DNA from 3 places in the Marinifilum sp. genome. Region 3 is predicted to be linked to each of the others. Evidence: riboswitches for the same ligand, from Rfam matches in the RefSeq annotation. Region 3 holds a riboswitch; each other region holds the start of a gene.
The links. A riboswitch is a leader RNA that binds a small molecule or an ion and turns the genes downstream of it on or off. The one in region 3 is predicted to bind cobalamin.
Positions count from the first base shown of each region.

Region 1: it holds a riboswitch for cobalamin, as region 3 does, so the genes downstream of both, ACO05S_RS02045 (ABC transporter substrate-binding protein) here and ACO05S_RS16445 (TonB-dependent siderophore receptor) in region 3, are expected to answer to the same signal.
Region 2: it holds a riboswitch for cobalamin, as region 3 does, so the genes downstream of both, ACO05S_RS04070 (TonB-dependent receptor) here and ACO05S_RS16445 (TonB-dependent siderophore receptor) in region 3, are expected to answer to the same signal.

Region 1 is NZ_OZ246019.1:522,280-527,131, reverse strand. Features, by position in the region: gene ACO05S_RS02060 (hypothetical protein) at 2-355, opposite strand; gene ACO05S_RS02055 (T9SS C-terminal target domain-containing protein) at 561-1,160, opposite strand; gene ACO05S_RS02050 (hypothetical protein) at 1,524-2,537, shown strand; cobalamin riboswitch at 2,597-2,733, shown strand; gene ACO05S_RS02045 (ABC transporter substrate-binding protein) at 2,821-4,002, shown strand; gene ACO05S_RS02040 (iron chelate uptake ABC transporter family permease subunit) at 4,006-4,852, shown strand, end outside.
Region 2 is NZ_OZ246019.1:1,056,489-1,061,340, forward strand. Features, by position in the region: gene ACO05S_RS04055 (aspartate aminotransferase family protein) at 1-188, shown strand, start outside; gene pcaF (3-oxoadipyl-CoA thiolase) at 279-1,484, shown strand; gene ACO05S_RS04065 (RNA methyltransferase) at 1,489-1,959, opposite strand; cobalamin riboswitch at 2,125-2,342, shown strand; gene ACO05S_RS04070 (TonB-dependent receptor) at 2,438-4,699, shown strand; gene ACO05S_RS04075 (sirohydrochlorin cobaltochelatase) at 4,762-4,852, shown strand, end outside.
Region 3 is NZ_OZ246019.1:4,238,161-4,243,012, forward strand. Features, by position in the region: cobalamin riboswitch at 95-316, shown strand; gene ACO05S_RS16440 (YitT family protein) at 665-1,669, shown strand; cobalamin riboswitch at 1,745-1,966, shown strand; gene ACO05S_RS16445 (TonB-dependent siderophore receptor) at 2,094-4,631, shown strand.

The DNA.
Region 1 (4,852 bases), 1.0 Mb from region 3:
CTTATGACTCTTTGTTAGTTTCTTTTTTGATATCAGCTTTTGCTTCTGATTTGTGATTGCAAGTACAAGATTCCTTGTCGCATTTAGAGTTGCAAGTTCCTTCTTTGCATTCACACTTGCCAGTATTTTTGTCTTTACAACATTCGCCTTTGTGCTCAGCACTGGCTTCGGCAGAACACTCTGTTTTTGCACCGTGAGTACATCCATTGGCACATCCTTTTTTAAGATCCGCAGTGGTTTCAGTTTTTTCTTTACAACAACAAGCTTTGTCCTCTGAATTAGCTGTTTTGGTTTTGTTTCCGCAAGAGCTTAATACGAAACCGCAGATAGCGATTACAAATAATAGTTTTTTCATTTTTCTGATCTATTTAAATTAAGGGAGCTTGAAGATATCTTTTATAGGTGTGATTTGCAAATCAAGCAGTATGATTAGATCGGCAGGAAGTAAATTTTCGATTCTGAAATAAATAAAAAAAGTGTATCTCTAGTTTTTAAGGGATACACTTATTAAAAATTTTTGATTTATAAGCATCATCTGGTCACTGGAACCACTTTGCTCACTATTTTCTGAAGGCATAGTTGTATTCTTTATTATTCGAGATTAAACGTACTTTATATTCTCCTTCAGGTAGAGCTGTAACATTAAACTTTTTTGAGAAAGTTGGAGCGGAAGTATATGACTGATCAAAAACTTCGTTACCAAATTCGTCTGTAATCGACAGGTTGAATTTTTTGTTTTCGAAAGAAAGGAAACTTACAAATAGATTGTTTTTTTCTGACCTAAATAAAGTTCTTTCATTTAGCGGATTGTTTTTTTCTACTTTTAGCTTACTTCCTTCTACACTAAACTCTTTTTCGATTCTTTTTTCTGCACCTGTTAATACGATTTTGTAAAGGCCATCTTCCAAATACGAGAAATCAAAAAGTTTTTGATCGGTTGTAGTACTTTTTACTTTTTTTGAGTAGTACAAGTTCCCATCATTGTCATAAATTCTCATCTTTAATTCAGTCTCTGTTGGATTGATGATGGATACAATAGATAAATCGGTATCCAAGTAGGTGTTAATTTTAATTTTACCAGTGGCAAAGCTTGAACTTGCGCCTAAGAATAGTATTACTCCTAATACGATTCCTTTTAGATTTACATTTTTTGTTCTCATTGTAATAAGATTTAATAATTAAATGTTAATAAAATCAGCTCTTGTTTTTTCTCTCATGCTGACATTGTAAATCTATGGATTATTAAGAGAAATAATCTAAATAAAATCTTCGAAAAGTAGAAAAATAACAAAAAAAAGAACTTCCAACGGTTGCGGAAAGCCCCGAAATTGTTTGCGTTACATTGGTTTAATAAAGAAATTTGTCATTAATAACATGTATTTTTCGTTTTTGGTATTTATGATAACGTTTACGGAGTTTGGCAAAAAGCGGCAAAACGTCATTTTTTTGCTTGATCTGATAAAGAACAGATAAAAATTGATTGAAAATACGGGTATGGAAATAGTCAATTAAAGCTATTTTTGATGCAAAATATAAATATGAGCTATCAAAACTTAATCGACTTTTCTGTTCATCCTTCCGATATAGAAAGATTTGATAATAGATGGGAGGGATTAAAAGAATACATTAACCAACGAAAGCTTGATGGAGTGGAGTTGTTAATAGGATATGATCACCCATCAGATGAAATTCCCCGAGAAATTGTAAAATCAATTCATTTGCCTTTTTGGCTCACATGGTTAGATGTTTGGCGAAAAGGAGAGAAAGCGGTAAAAAGTTATTTTCCTGAAGTAAAGCCTGAATACTTGAAATTCTATTGTGGAGGTAGAAATGCCGCAGAAATGGTACAAACGCAAAAAGAAATGTGGGAGTATGCTAGCTTATTTCATCCATCACATGCGGTTATTCATGCTGCTCATATTGAATTGGATCATACTTTTACTCGTGATTATACTTATAGAAACATTGAAGTTTGCTCCTGCTTAGCCGAAATGTTGAATAGAACGGCAAAAGAGTTTAAGCATGGTGAGCCTCCTGTTAGCATTGCAATTGAAAATTTGTGGTGGCCAGGTTTGGATCTGTTATTTCCTGCTGAGATAGATGATTTTGCAGCAAGGCTGGAGTTCAGTAATTGGAATATTCTACTTGATACAGGACATTTAATGAATACAAATCCTGCGCTGCGTTGCGAGGATGAGGCAATCGATTTTGTGTTGGATAGAATATCAAGATTGTCGAAAGGTGTGCAAGATAAAATTAAAAGTTTACACTTGAATTGTAGTTTGTCGGGAGAATATCAGTTACAACAAATACAAAATGGTTTTCCTGAGAATTGGGAAAAATTAACTCATCCCGAAAAATATTTGGCAGCTCGTAATCATGTTTTGCAAATCGATCAGCATTTGCCTTTTAAAACCGAACGGGTAAAAGATATTATTACAGAAATTCAACCTGAGATAGTGGTTCACGAACTTATCACAAAAAGTTTGGATGAATTCACAGAAAAATTAGAAGTACAGCAAAACAGTTTGAAGTAGATAAACAAAATCAAATTCTATAAGTGATGCTAAAACTTCATGAAGTTTCAAAATATTGCATAGCTTTGCAGCAATTGGGTTTCTAGCTATTTAGAATGAAAAGGGAATTTGGTGTGAATCCAAAGCTGTCCCCGCAGCCGTAATCCTTCCTTGAAAGAGGGTAAGTCGGAATACCTGCCCGGTTGATAACTTATTTCGTGACTTCGGGGAACTGAGTAACGAGAGTATGATTTTTGAGAATTGTATTTTCTGATTATCCTTCCCCACAATAACTTGTGGAAAAATGAACTTATTAAAAAAGATCGGCCTAAACTTGTTGCTCCTTACTGTTTTAGGTTTTGTTGCATGCCAATCGGGAGAGCAAAAAAAGCAAACTTCAAAGAATTCGAAACCCAGTGCTGTTGATACGTCCTTTTATCAGCAAACAAAACTGAAATACGCAAAAGGATTCGAAATCAAGATTCTTGAGAATAATTTAAAGGAGATAATTGTTTGGGATCCATGGAATCCTGGTAAGATTTTTCAGAAATATTATTTAAAAAACAGAGGAGAGGAGGTACCGAATATTCCTACAGACGGATTGTTGGTAGAAGTTCCCGTTAAAAGCATTGCAGCCTTATCAAGTACTCAAATTGGGATTTTAAAGTTTCTGAAAGTGGATGATAAAATTGTTGCCGTTTCTTTGCCTGATAGGATATATGATCAAGATCTCGATAAAAAATCGAAAGAAGGAAAAATTCAAGCTGTTGGTCATGCTGAGACTCTGAATTTTGAAAAGATTGTTGAACTTGATCCTGATTTGGTTATGGTTGCTGGATTTATGAAGATTACGGAAAAAGAAACCAAATTAATGCAAGCTGGATTGCCTGTTGCTTATAATATCGAATGGATGGAATCTTCCCCTTTGGCTCGTGCCGAATGGGCAAAGTTTATTGCTGCCTTTTTTAATAAGGAGGCCGAAGCCAATCAGTATTTCGAGAAAATTGATAAAAACTACAACGATTTAAAAGCTTTGGTTACGAATGCAGAAACTGGACCTAGCATATTGTCTGGCTATAATTTTAAAGGAACTTGGTATATGCCGGGTGGGCAATCGTACATGGCACAATTGTTACGCGATGGTAAAGCTGATTATTATTGGTTTTCTGACAGTAGCAGAGGTAGTATGCCTTTAAGTTTTGAGACAGTGTTTGACAAGCAACATGACGCAGATATATGGTTTGGGCCGGGACAATGTAGAACAATGGAAGACCTTTCTGGTTTGGATAAAAGATATAGCTTGTTTAAACCCTTTAAAACCAAACAAGTTTATTGCTATACCAAAAGGATGAAGGAGAGTGGGGCAAATGATTGGTATGAATCTGGAGTGATGCAACCTGACATTGTATTTAAGGATGTGATAAAGATTTTACATCCTGAATTGTTGCCTAATTACGAATTGCATTTTTTCCAAAAATTGAAGTAAGATATGATTTCGCAAAAAGGGAAACTTGTATCGATATTATTTGGCGCATTGTGCCTTCTTATCATTGGACTTTTACTTTTGGATTTGATTTTTGGTTCGGTGAATATTCCTTTCGAAAAAGTATTTGCCATTTTAGCAGGTGGAGATGTTAAAAATTCCTGGAACTACATTGTAATTAACTTTAGATTACCGAAAGCATTAACAGCGATTTTTGTTGGTGCCGGACTGTCGGTAACGGGTTTAATGATGCAAACCTTGTTTCGAAATCCATTAGCCGGACCTTTTGTATTGGGAATTAGCTCTGGTGCAAGTTTGGGAGTTGCTCTTATGGTAATGACTTCGGCTATTGTACCTGCCTTTTTTGGTGTTGTTTCAGGATTCCTTGGAAGTTGGGCTCTTGTAGTTGCTGCAGTAGCAGGTGCATCCTTGGTGTTTTTATTGGTAGCACTTGCTTCAATTCGTATATCAGATAGTGTATCCCTTTTAATTATTGGTATCATGTTTGGCAGTATTACAGGTGCAATAGTTAATATACTGCAATATTTTAGCGATCCTGAGCAAATACAAAGTTTCATTGTATGGACATTTGGATCGTTGGCCGGAGTAGGTTGGACAGAAATGAAAGTAATGGGGCCAATTGTGTTTGCAGGCTTAATTTTGGCTTTTTTTCTGATAAAACCAATGGATGCCTTACTACTAGGAGAGAATTATGCTCGCGGCGTGGGAATATCAGTAAGAAAGGTAAGAATAGCCGTAATTATAAGTACAGCGCTTATTGCTGGTACTTTAACTGCATTTACAGGTCCAATTGCTTTTATTGGAGTTGCGATTCCTCATATTGCACGCTCCA
Region 2 (4,852 bases), 1.6 Mb from region 3:
CAGATGAAAGAAAGGTAATTGTTGACCTTCTGGATTATCTATTCCTTCACGAGAATTTGATTCTGATCAATACCTTTGCTTGTATGTTTGCCACTACCATTACGCAAGTAGAAGTGGATCGTCTATCTCAATCCATGTACAATGGATTTAAGAAATACAAAGCCGAAATCCATCACTTTGCCAAATAAATAGAAAGTATAAAGTGGTAAGTATAAAGTGATCAAAAATAATTTAAGCATAGGTCGAACTCACATTCACTAGGCTCCAAAAGCAACCATATGATGACAAATGTTTATATCTGCGATGCCATAAGAACACCTGTAGGAAAATATTCAGGATCATTAGCTTCGATTCGAACCGATGATTTGGCAGCAATTCCTTTAAAAGCCTTAATGGACAGAAATCCCGATATGGATTGGAACGCCATTGATGATGTTTTAATGGGCTGTGCCAATCAGGCGGGTGAAGACAACCGAAATGTAGCTCGTATGGCTACTCTTTTGGCTGGTTTTCCTGAAATAGTTTCGGCAGTCACCATTAATCGTTTGTGCGGATCGGGAATGGATGCTATTGGAAGTGCTGCAAGAGCCATAAAAGCAGGAGAAGCGCATGTTATGATTGCCGGAGGTGTAGAAAGCATGTCAAGAGCTCCTTTTGTGATGGGAAAAGCCGAAACAGCTTTTGGTCGTACTCAAAAACTGGAAGATACAACAATCGGTTGGCGATTTGTGAATAAAAAGCTTGACCAATTGTATGGTACCGAAGGAATGATTCAAACGGCACAAAATATTGCAGATGATTTTAATATCAGTCGTGAGGATCAAGACAAATTTGCCCGATGGAGTCAGGAGAAAGCTCAAATAGCTCAGGAAAATGGAAGTTTGGCTCACGAGATTGTTCCAGTTGAAATACCACAGCGAAAAGCCGAACCAATCCTCTTCTCTACCGACGAGCATCCCCGACTTTCCTCATTGGAGAAACTGGCCAGTTTAAAATCCATTTCAGGACCAAATGGAAGTATAACAGCAGGAAATGCTTCGGGAGTAAATGATGGTGCTGCAGCAATTTTATTGGCTTCCGAAGAAGCTGTAAAAAGGTACAAACTAACTCCTAAAGTGAAGATATTGGGCATGGCCACTGCTGGTGTTCTGCCTCGAATTATGGGTATGGGACCAGTAAGCGCCACACAAAAAGTGCTTAAACTAACGGGACTCCAACTTGATGATATGGACATTATTGAACTAAATGAAGCATTTGCTGCCCAATCGCTTGGTTGTACTCGTGAACTGGGTCTTGCTGATGATGATCCTCGTATTAATCCTTTGGGAGGCGCTATTGCCTTAGGTCATCCGCTTGGAATGAGTGGAGCCCGCATCACTACATCGGCTTATTATCAGCTCATCAACTCCGATGCTAAATATGCACTTTGCACCATGTGTATTGGAGTTGGACAGGGAATTGCTATTGTACTAGAAAAAGTCTAGAAAATCAATATAAAGTCTTGCCAAGCTTAGTTTTTAGATTTCTATCGTACATGATGATGCTACCTGCTGCAGATACATTTATACTTAAACGAGTATCAAACTTTACCAGGTGATGCGATTTTTCGATTGCAGTTTTGGTTAAGCCATTGTCTTCGGCTCCTAAAAGATACACACAACGACGTGGATGCTTGAATTCTTCCAATTCTACAGCCTTATCATCAAGCTCCACTCCCACCAAAACAGCTCCTTTAGGCAGATGAGCATAAAAATCATCGAAATTATCGTAATGGAAATATGGCATAGCTCCCGTTGCTTTATGTGTATCACAGGCTTGCTTTGCATAGCGTTTACCAACAGTAAATATAAAGCTAGCGCCCATATTCTGGGCTGAACGCCACAACACACCTAAGTTCTCGGGTGTTTTTCCGTTCTGTATACCAATACCAAAAAATCCTTGTTCTAATGTATCTATCATTTGTATTCTGATTTGCGGCAGTAAATATAGAAGTTTATCGGGGAATAGTTCATGAGAGAAATACAGAATCGAACATCTATTTTGTCTCAGCACGCTTTCAACAAAAAAATGCTCCTTAACACAAGTATTGACTCCAGTTCTATTTTTCTTATCAATAAAAAATAATACATTTGCAACGCTTTTGGTGCTCGATTTGCAATCAGCAAATTGGGTTAAAAGGGAATCCGGTGTAATTCCGGAACAGTACCCGCTACTGTAAATCCCATTAATGCTTAGGCATTAATTTTTTCTTAACAGTCATTATCCACTGTCCCGATATTTGGGGATGGGAAGGAGTTAAGAATAGGGAAAGTCAGGAAACCTGCCAACAGTTATTGTTTAATTATTGCTTCCGGGAAAAGAAGTTAATGATGGTTGGTTTTATTTTCAGAATACATTTACCTCATTTGTTCCAGGAATGCATTAGTAAATTTTTACTATGCATAAGTTTTTTTGCATGATGTTAATGCAGATAGTATGTTTTTCCGCATTCTCACAAAAAATTAGCCTTAGTGGCAAGGTGTACAATAACAAAACCAATGAAGGTATTGATTTTGCCTACCTTTATTTGGATGGTTTAAATGTTACCACAACTACTAATAATGGCGGTTTATATAGATTTGATGAACTTAAAAAAGGATCATATATTCTTTCTGTTTCGGTTTTGGGTTACGAAAAATTCAGTCAAACGATCACATTAGATACTGATCCTTATAGCTTTAATATTGCACTTCAACCAAAATCATTTTGCATAGCACCTGTGGTTGTAACAGGAACGGGAACTCATCACAAAATTGATAATACCCCTGTACAAACCGAAATAATTACCAAATCTGATATTACAGATCTTTCGGGAAGAAATATTGAAGAGATCATTTCTGGCATTTCTTCCTCAATAGATTATACCAGAAGCTCTATGGGTTCTAATATCAAGATAAATGGTTTGGGAAGAGACTATGTTCTAGTTCTTGTAAACGGAAAAAGACTTACTGGTGGTGTTGGTGGTTATACCGATTTGAGTCGAATTAACTCAGACGATATTGAGCAAATCGAAGTTGTTAAGGGTGCCTCATCTACACTGTATGGATCAGATGCCATTGCTGGTGTAATCAATATCATCACCAAAAAATTAAAAGGCAAAACAAGCGTGAACTCTAGTTCCAGACTGGGTGCTTATGGAGAATTTAAACAACTAAACAGCTTTGGTTTTAGCAAAGGAAAACTATCGGGGAAAACCACTTTTAATTACAAACAGAAGGCAGGATATCAGCTGAATTCAATGAAGTATAACAACAAATGGGAATCTAATCATGATTTGCCTTTTTTGGTTCATACCTTCTACAAACCAGTAAACAAAAGTAAAGCATATACCATTAGCCAGCTTTTAGAGTACGAGGTAAATCAAAAATTGAGTTTAAATATGGATTTGTCCTGGTACGAAAAAACACTGTACTTTCCATTCAGGGCGCAAATGCACAACTATTACTACAACGACAGGGCTGTATCACTTGGAGGCAAGTACAAACTTAATAAGAATGATTACCTAAGTTTCAGTATTGATGCAGATAACTATTTGTATTATACCGAATATCCATACAAATACAACGAAACCTATATTACGGATTCAGATGTGATTAAGAAAACCTACTATCCGGGCGATCGATTCAAAAATTCGGATGAGGTGAATGTGATTTTACAATGTAAAGGGGTTTTAGGGCTAAACGACAGGCACAAATTGATTTTTGGAAGCGAAGTTAAAGGCGAATACCTCGAAGCCAAATACCGACTAAGCACACCTAATGTAAACTCCTACACTTACTCATTGTATACTCAGGATGAGATGAAACTTAGCAAAAAGTTTGATTTGGTTGTGGGCATTAGAAGTATTTATCATGATAAATCAGGTTTTGCACTAACTCCCAAATTAACCATGATGTATAAAGAGGCTAATTTCACTCACAGGTTTACATACTCAAATGGTTACAAGAGCCCTACTCTAAGAGAATTATACTATTACTATGAAAGTAATCGCATGGGCATGTATCGATTGTACCTTGGAAACGAGGATCTAAAAGCTCAAAAATCACATTATTTAGCTTTATCCAGTGAATTTAGTGCAAATAAGTTTAAAACTGGCTTAAGTGTATACCTGAATCGCCTATACGACAAAATCGATTACAAAATTATTCCCACAACCTACGATCACTCGCGAAGAGGAATTGAAGAAAGCAAAAAGCGCTACAATATTGATGATGCAAGAACTTTTGGTGCAGATTGGCACTTTAGCTACCCAATATTTTCGCAACTCATTTTTAATGGAAGCTACAGCTATGTGTATGCCAGAAATCTAACACAGGACATTAGATTAAATGGTATTTCGGAACACAGTGCTACCTGGAAACTTTCATGGACTGAGAGATGGAAGAAGAAGAAGTTGAATATCAACTTATCTGGTGTTTATAAATCTAACCGATTCTATTTGGAAGAAGACCTTGAGCGTAGTTACGCTGACGCCTATCAACTTTGGAAACTAACATCAAACTTTAGTTTCAGGCAGTGGAGAAACTATAAAATAAGAATCACGGCTGGTATCGACAACTTGTTCAACTATACAGATAACAGGCCATATGGCTCTCATTACGGCACATTAAATCCAGGAAGAACGCTCTTTATAGGATTAGATGTAGATTTTAGTAAATAATCACGAATTCACATTTGAATTCAACTAACAAAATCAATATTAACAAAAACAAAAAAATCAAAATGAATTTAATTAAAAGATCAGCTATCGCTTTATGTACATTGGCAATGGTTTTCACCGGATGTAGTGACGACGACAATGATGACAAAAACA
Region 3 (4,852 bases):
GCTTTTTAGAATAGGTACTGTAGTTCTTCGAATTTGTGTTATACAACACTTTTATTTTGCGAGTGGCTGGGTTTATATGCAAAAAAAAATACAATACATTTGTCTCGATTTTGGTGATCAACTCATCCTTTCGGAAGATTGAATCAAAAGGGAATCCGGTGAAAATCCGGAACAGTACCCGCTACTGTAATTCTCAGTTTTGCCAGCTTGGTGAAACACAAATGCAATTCCGTCATGCCACTCTAATCTGTATGAGAAGGGGAAGGCTGTTGCAATTGAGGAAAGTCAGGAAACCTGCCAAATAATTACTAATTACATATTGCTTCCTGGATAGAAGTGCATGTAAGAAAAAGTTTGCTAAATAAAAGCACTTGAAGGATTTTAAGTGTGAGTTTTTTAATTAAAAAGTAATTGAATCATGCTTAAAAATAGCTGTTTCTTTATTTTTCTGTACCTACTTGTGAAAGTTCAATTTCCAAAGAGTATTCACTTATAATACTTTCTTAATTGCCAGGATATGATAGCAGTATTTATTCTGGTGCACCTTTTCCTAATCTATAGGCTGGTTAAACAACATTGGTTTTCAATACAATTCATTGCAAAACTGGTATTGCAATGCCTATATCTCACAATTATGTATTCAGAAATATAAAAGATTAAAGAAATGACTTTACTACAGAAAAACAAATTTTTATCCTATCAATGGATTTATCAATACACTTTAGTGATTGCAGGAACCTTTATAATGGCTGCAGGTTTTGTTTTCTTTATTGATCCTCATGGAATCGTACCAGGTGGTGTTTACGGTGTTGGAATCATTATTAATAATCTTACACAAGGCATGTTTCCCAATGGGCCATTTGCCATTAACGAATTAACGGATACTGGATTTTGGCACGAGTGTTTGAAATATGTGAATGAAATGTTTATAAAATATAAAGGTGGAATACCCATTGGTTTTACGGGTTTGCTGATAAACATACCACTTACCATTTTAGGCATAAAGGTATTAGGGTCAAAGTTCGGCATTAAAACGGTAATTGGCTTTATTTTGTGTACCATATTTATTGATTCTTTAACTGCTTGGTGGGGACTAACCCCTTTGGTTGAAGATGTATTGTTATCCTGTGTTTTTGGTGGAATTCTTATTGGTTTTGGTTTAGCCTTGGTATTTAAGGCAAGAGCAACAACAGCAGGTTCTGATATCATCGCAATGATCATCGAAAAGTACACACGCATATCCTTGGGCAAATTGATGATCTATGTTGACTCTACCATTGTTTTGTGTAGTTTGATTGTAGATATTGACTGGCAAATTCCCCTGTATTCATGGATTGTAATCTATATCACCGGAAAAGCAATTGATATGACATTACAAGGGAGCAATGTTGAAAAAGCCATACTTATTATATCCGACCAGTATGAGTTGATAAGAAGTATGATTAGTAATGATTTAAAACGCGGCGGCACATTTATTCAGGGGCAGGGAATTTACAATAAAGCTCCTAAAAATATGATTTTTGTTGTACTGAACAGGCGCGAACTGTCCTTTCTCGAAGACTATATTCACAGAGTTGATCCTGCTGCATTTTTTACTGTGATGGAAACCAACGAAACCATTGGTAAAGGATTTAAATCCCTAAAGGAAAAAGTGGAAGTAGCGAATTGATAAAAAAGATATTTTAGTGAGGTTTCTTTTTGGTTAATTCAATTCAAAATAGAAAGCTAATCTCAAAAAACAATTTATATTTGCAGCGATTTTGGTGTTCGACTCATCCTTTCGGGTGATAGAATGAAAAGGGAATCCGGTGAGAATCCGGAACAGTACCCGCTACTGTAATTCTCGTTTTACCAAATTGGTGAAGCATAACTGCGATACCACTATGCCACTCTGAGCCTTTTTGTGAAGGGGAAGGCGGTCGCAGTTGAGAAAAGTCAGGAGACCTGCCAAATGATAACTAATTGCATTTTGCTTCCGGGAATCGAAGTATATGTATTGAACAGATGCGCGAGTTCGATATTTACTTTTGGTATCATCCTACATTGGTGTGGAGGTAAGGTGTTGTGTTTTATTTACTAAAAAAAGCAAGACCATGATTAAACGACTTAGTGTATTGTTGATTGCCCTTTTGTGTTTACCAGCCGCTATTTGGGCTCAACAGAGTGTAACAGGATTTGTTCTCGATCAGGATTCGGGGAATCCAATCGAAGGTGCCAATTTGTACTTAAAGAAATTAAAATTGGGTACAACATCTAAAAAAGATGGAAGTTTTGAATTTATAAATGTCCCCTCGGGCAAATGCCAATTAAATGTAAGCTTTGTAGGATATGAAAATTATAATCGTACAATTGATACAGGTAAAAAGCACAAATCCATTACTATAAAATTAAAAAGAGCAGTTACCATTCTCGATGGTGTAGATATATCAGCGAAAGCGGTAAGAGAAACCGAAGAAGTGCTGAAACTGGCAGCTCCTCTTAAAGACATTCCACTTACAACATCTACTGTATCCATTGAATTAATGGAGCAAACGCAAGTAACAACTATTAATGATGCTTTAAAATATGCCACTGGGATTAAACCTGTAGTTAATTACGGAGGATTCCAAACTTTTAAAATGCGTGGCTTTGGAGCACCGGTTATTATGCTTGATGGTGCCAGGGATGAACGTATGAATTTTTCAAACAGTGCACCTCTTACATCATTGGCATCGGTTGAAAGAATTGAATACTTAAAAGGTCCTGCATCTGTACTTTACGGTCATTCGGCTGTTGGAGGAATTCTTAACATTGTTCGCAAACAACCAAGTAATACGTTTAATGCGAATGCATCACTTAGTTATGGTAGCTGGGATACAAAAAGAACGGCCTTAGGTTTTGGAAACAAATTAAACGAAAAATTAAGTTATAGGTTCGATGGAAGTTTCTCAGATTCGAAAGGATGGAGAGATGCAAGTGAGAAAACACTAAATGGATACTTGGCTGTAAACTACAATTTAGATGATAGAAATGCCTTAGAATTTAAAATCGGAGCAAACAACGATATCTACGGTACAGAGACAGGTTTACCCGTTGTAAAAAATGACGTTTATTCTGAAAATGATCAGCTATTGTATCGTAAAGGCGATCTTCCTACTAATTTTGATAGAGAACAGCGATATAACGATCCGGCGGATTTTTTGAAGCACAAAAATGTAAATGCATCAGTAAAGTACATTGGAAAAGTAGGAAGCAAATCAAATCTTAAAATACATGCTTCATATACTAATGATGTGATAGATTACTTTTCAACAGAAGCAATAAGATATTTAACTTCCGATTCTCCTATTTATAATAATTACTATTTAAATGGAGATGGAAGTAAAACTTATATTAGTTTAGATTCTTTAAGACGTGCTTATCCTTTCCGTTTTATGCATCGCACGAAAACATACCAAAATTATATCGATTATCAAACCAAATTAGAAACAGGATCATTAAAGCACAAAATAAATGTTGGACACTTTTTTATGTACGTAGATAGAATCTCGTACACAGGATATAGTAAAGAAGATATCTACTATGGAGGTGTGGCTGGCGATTATGTTGATGTGCGTGATGCTACAGTTTCGATAGTTGATCCGGTTTGGAATCAAGGTGGTTTACGATCTAAATTCTCGGGTGCAAGAATATACCGCGAAATGGTGAATGGATTGTACTTTCAGGATTTAATTGAAGTTTCGGATAAACTGAACTTTTTGGCAGCCATTCGTTACGATAATTATCACATGGAAAGACAAACTTCAGGTATAAGTAGAGGACGTAATAAAATTGATAAGACTCCTACAAAAACCATTGTAAATAATGCTTTAACTTACCGATTGGGAGTTGTATATCAACCAAATGATGATCTTTCTCTTTATTCTTCTTACTCAAGCTTTTTCAAGCCTAAAAGAACAGTATACAACGAGAATTATGCATATTTAGACAAAAATGGAATTCAATTCTTTCCAAAAGATGGAGAAGAATTATTTGAGCCGGAAGATGGGTATCAAATTGAAGCTGGTGTAAAATATGATTGGAATAATAAGGTTCAGCTTAATGCAAGTGCCTACTACATTAAGAAAAATAATATTGTAGAGAATCTTGGTGAGGTGGTTGATGGTAAGGTAACATATGGTCAAGTTGGTGTTGTAGATTCAAAAGGTTTTGATATTGATTTTATTTATAAACCTTCAAAAGACTGGAATACCACTTTTGGATATAGTTATAATGTTGCTAAATTCCGAAAATTCTCTAATAGCAAATACAAAACAAACGCTAAAGCAGGCAATAGTGTAAGAAAAAATCCGGAAAATCGTGTTTTTGTTTGGACTCATTACCAAGTGCCAAAAGGTTTGCTTAAGAACTTAAGCTTAGGTGCTGGATTTGATTATACTGATGCCGTGTTCACAAGTTCATCGAATGATTATGAATTGCCATCGTATTGCTTGGTTGATGCTAGCCTTGGGTATAAGTTTGATAAGATGTACATAAAATTAAAAATCAATAATATTTTCGATGAGAATTATTATTCAAGTGGAATATGGTCTAATCAGTTTATTCCAGGGCAAGGACGCAATACCATGTTCACCATTGGTATGGATTTTTAAATGATAATACCGGCATAACACACTACTGCCGCAATTGTTAAGCAATTAGGCTTTTTTTAAAAGGCTTTAATTACTTTTTACAACAGATCGAAAAGCAAATCCCTCATGCTTTATCTATTAAAAAAGATAAACCTGGGATTTGCTTTTATTTTTTAGGTGTAGAAGAACCATATAGCTTAGCAATAGGGGACAGACCGATATTAGAGTACTTTACATGAGGT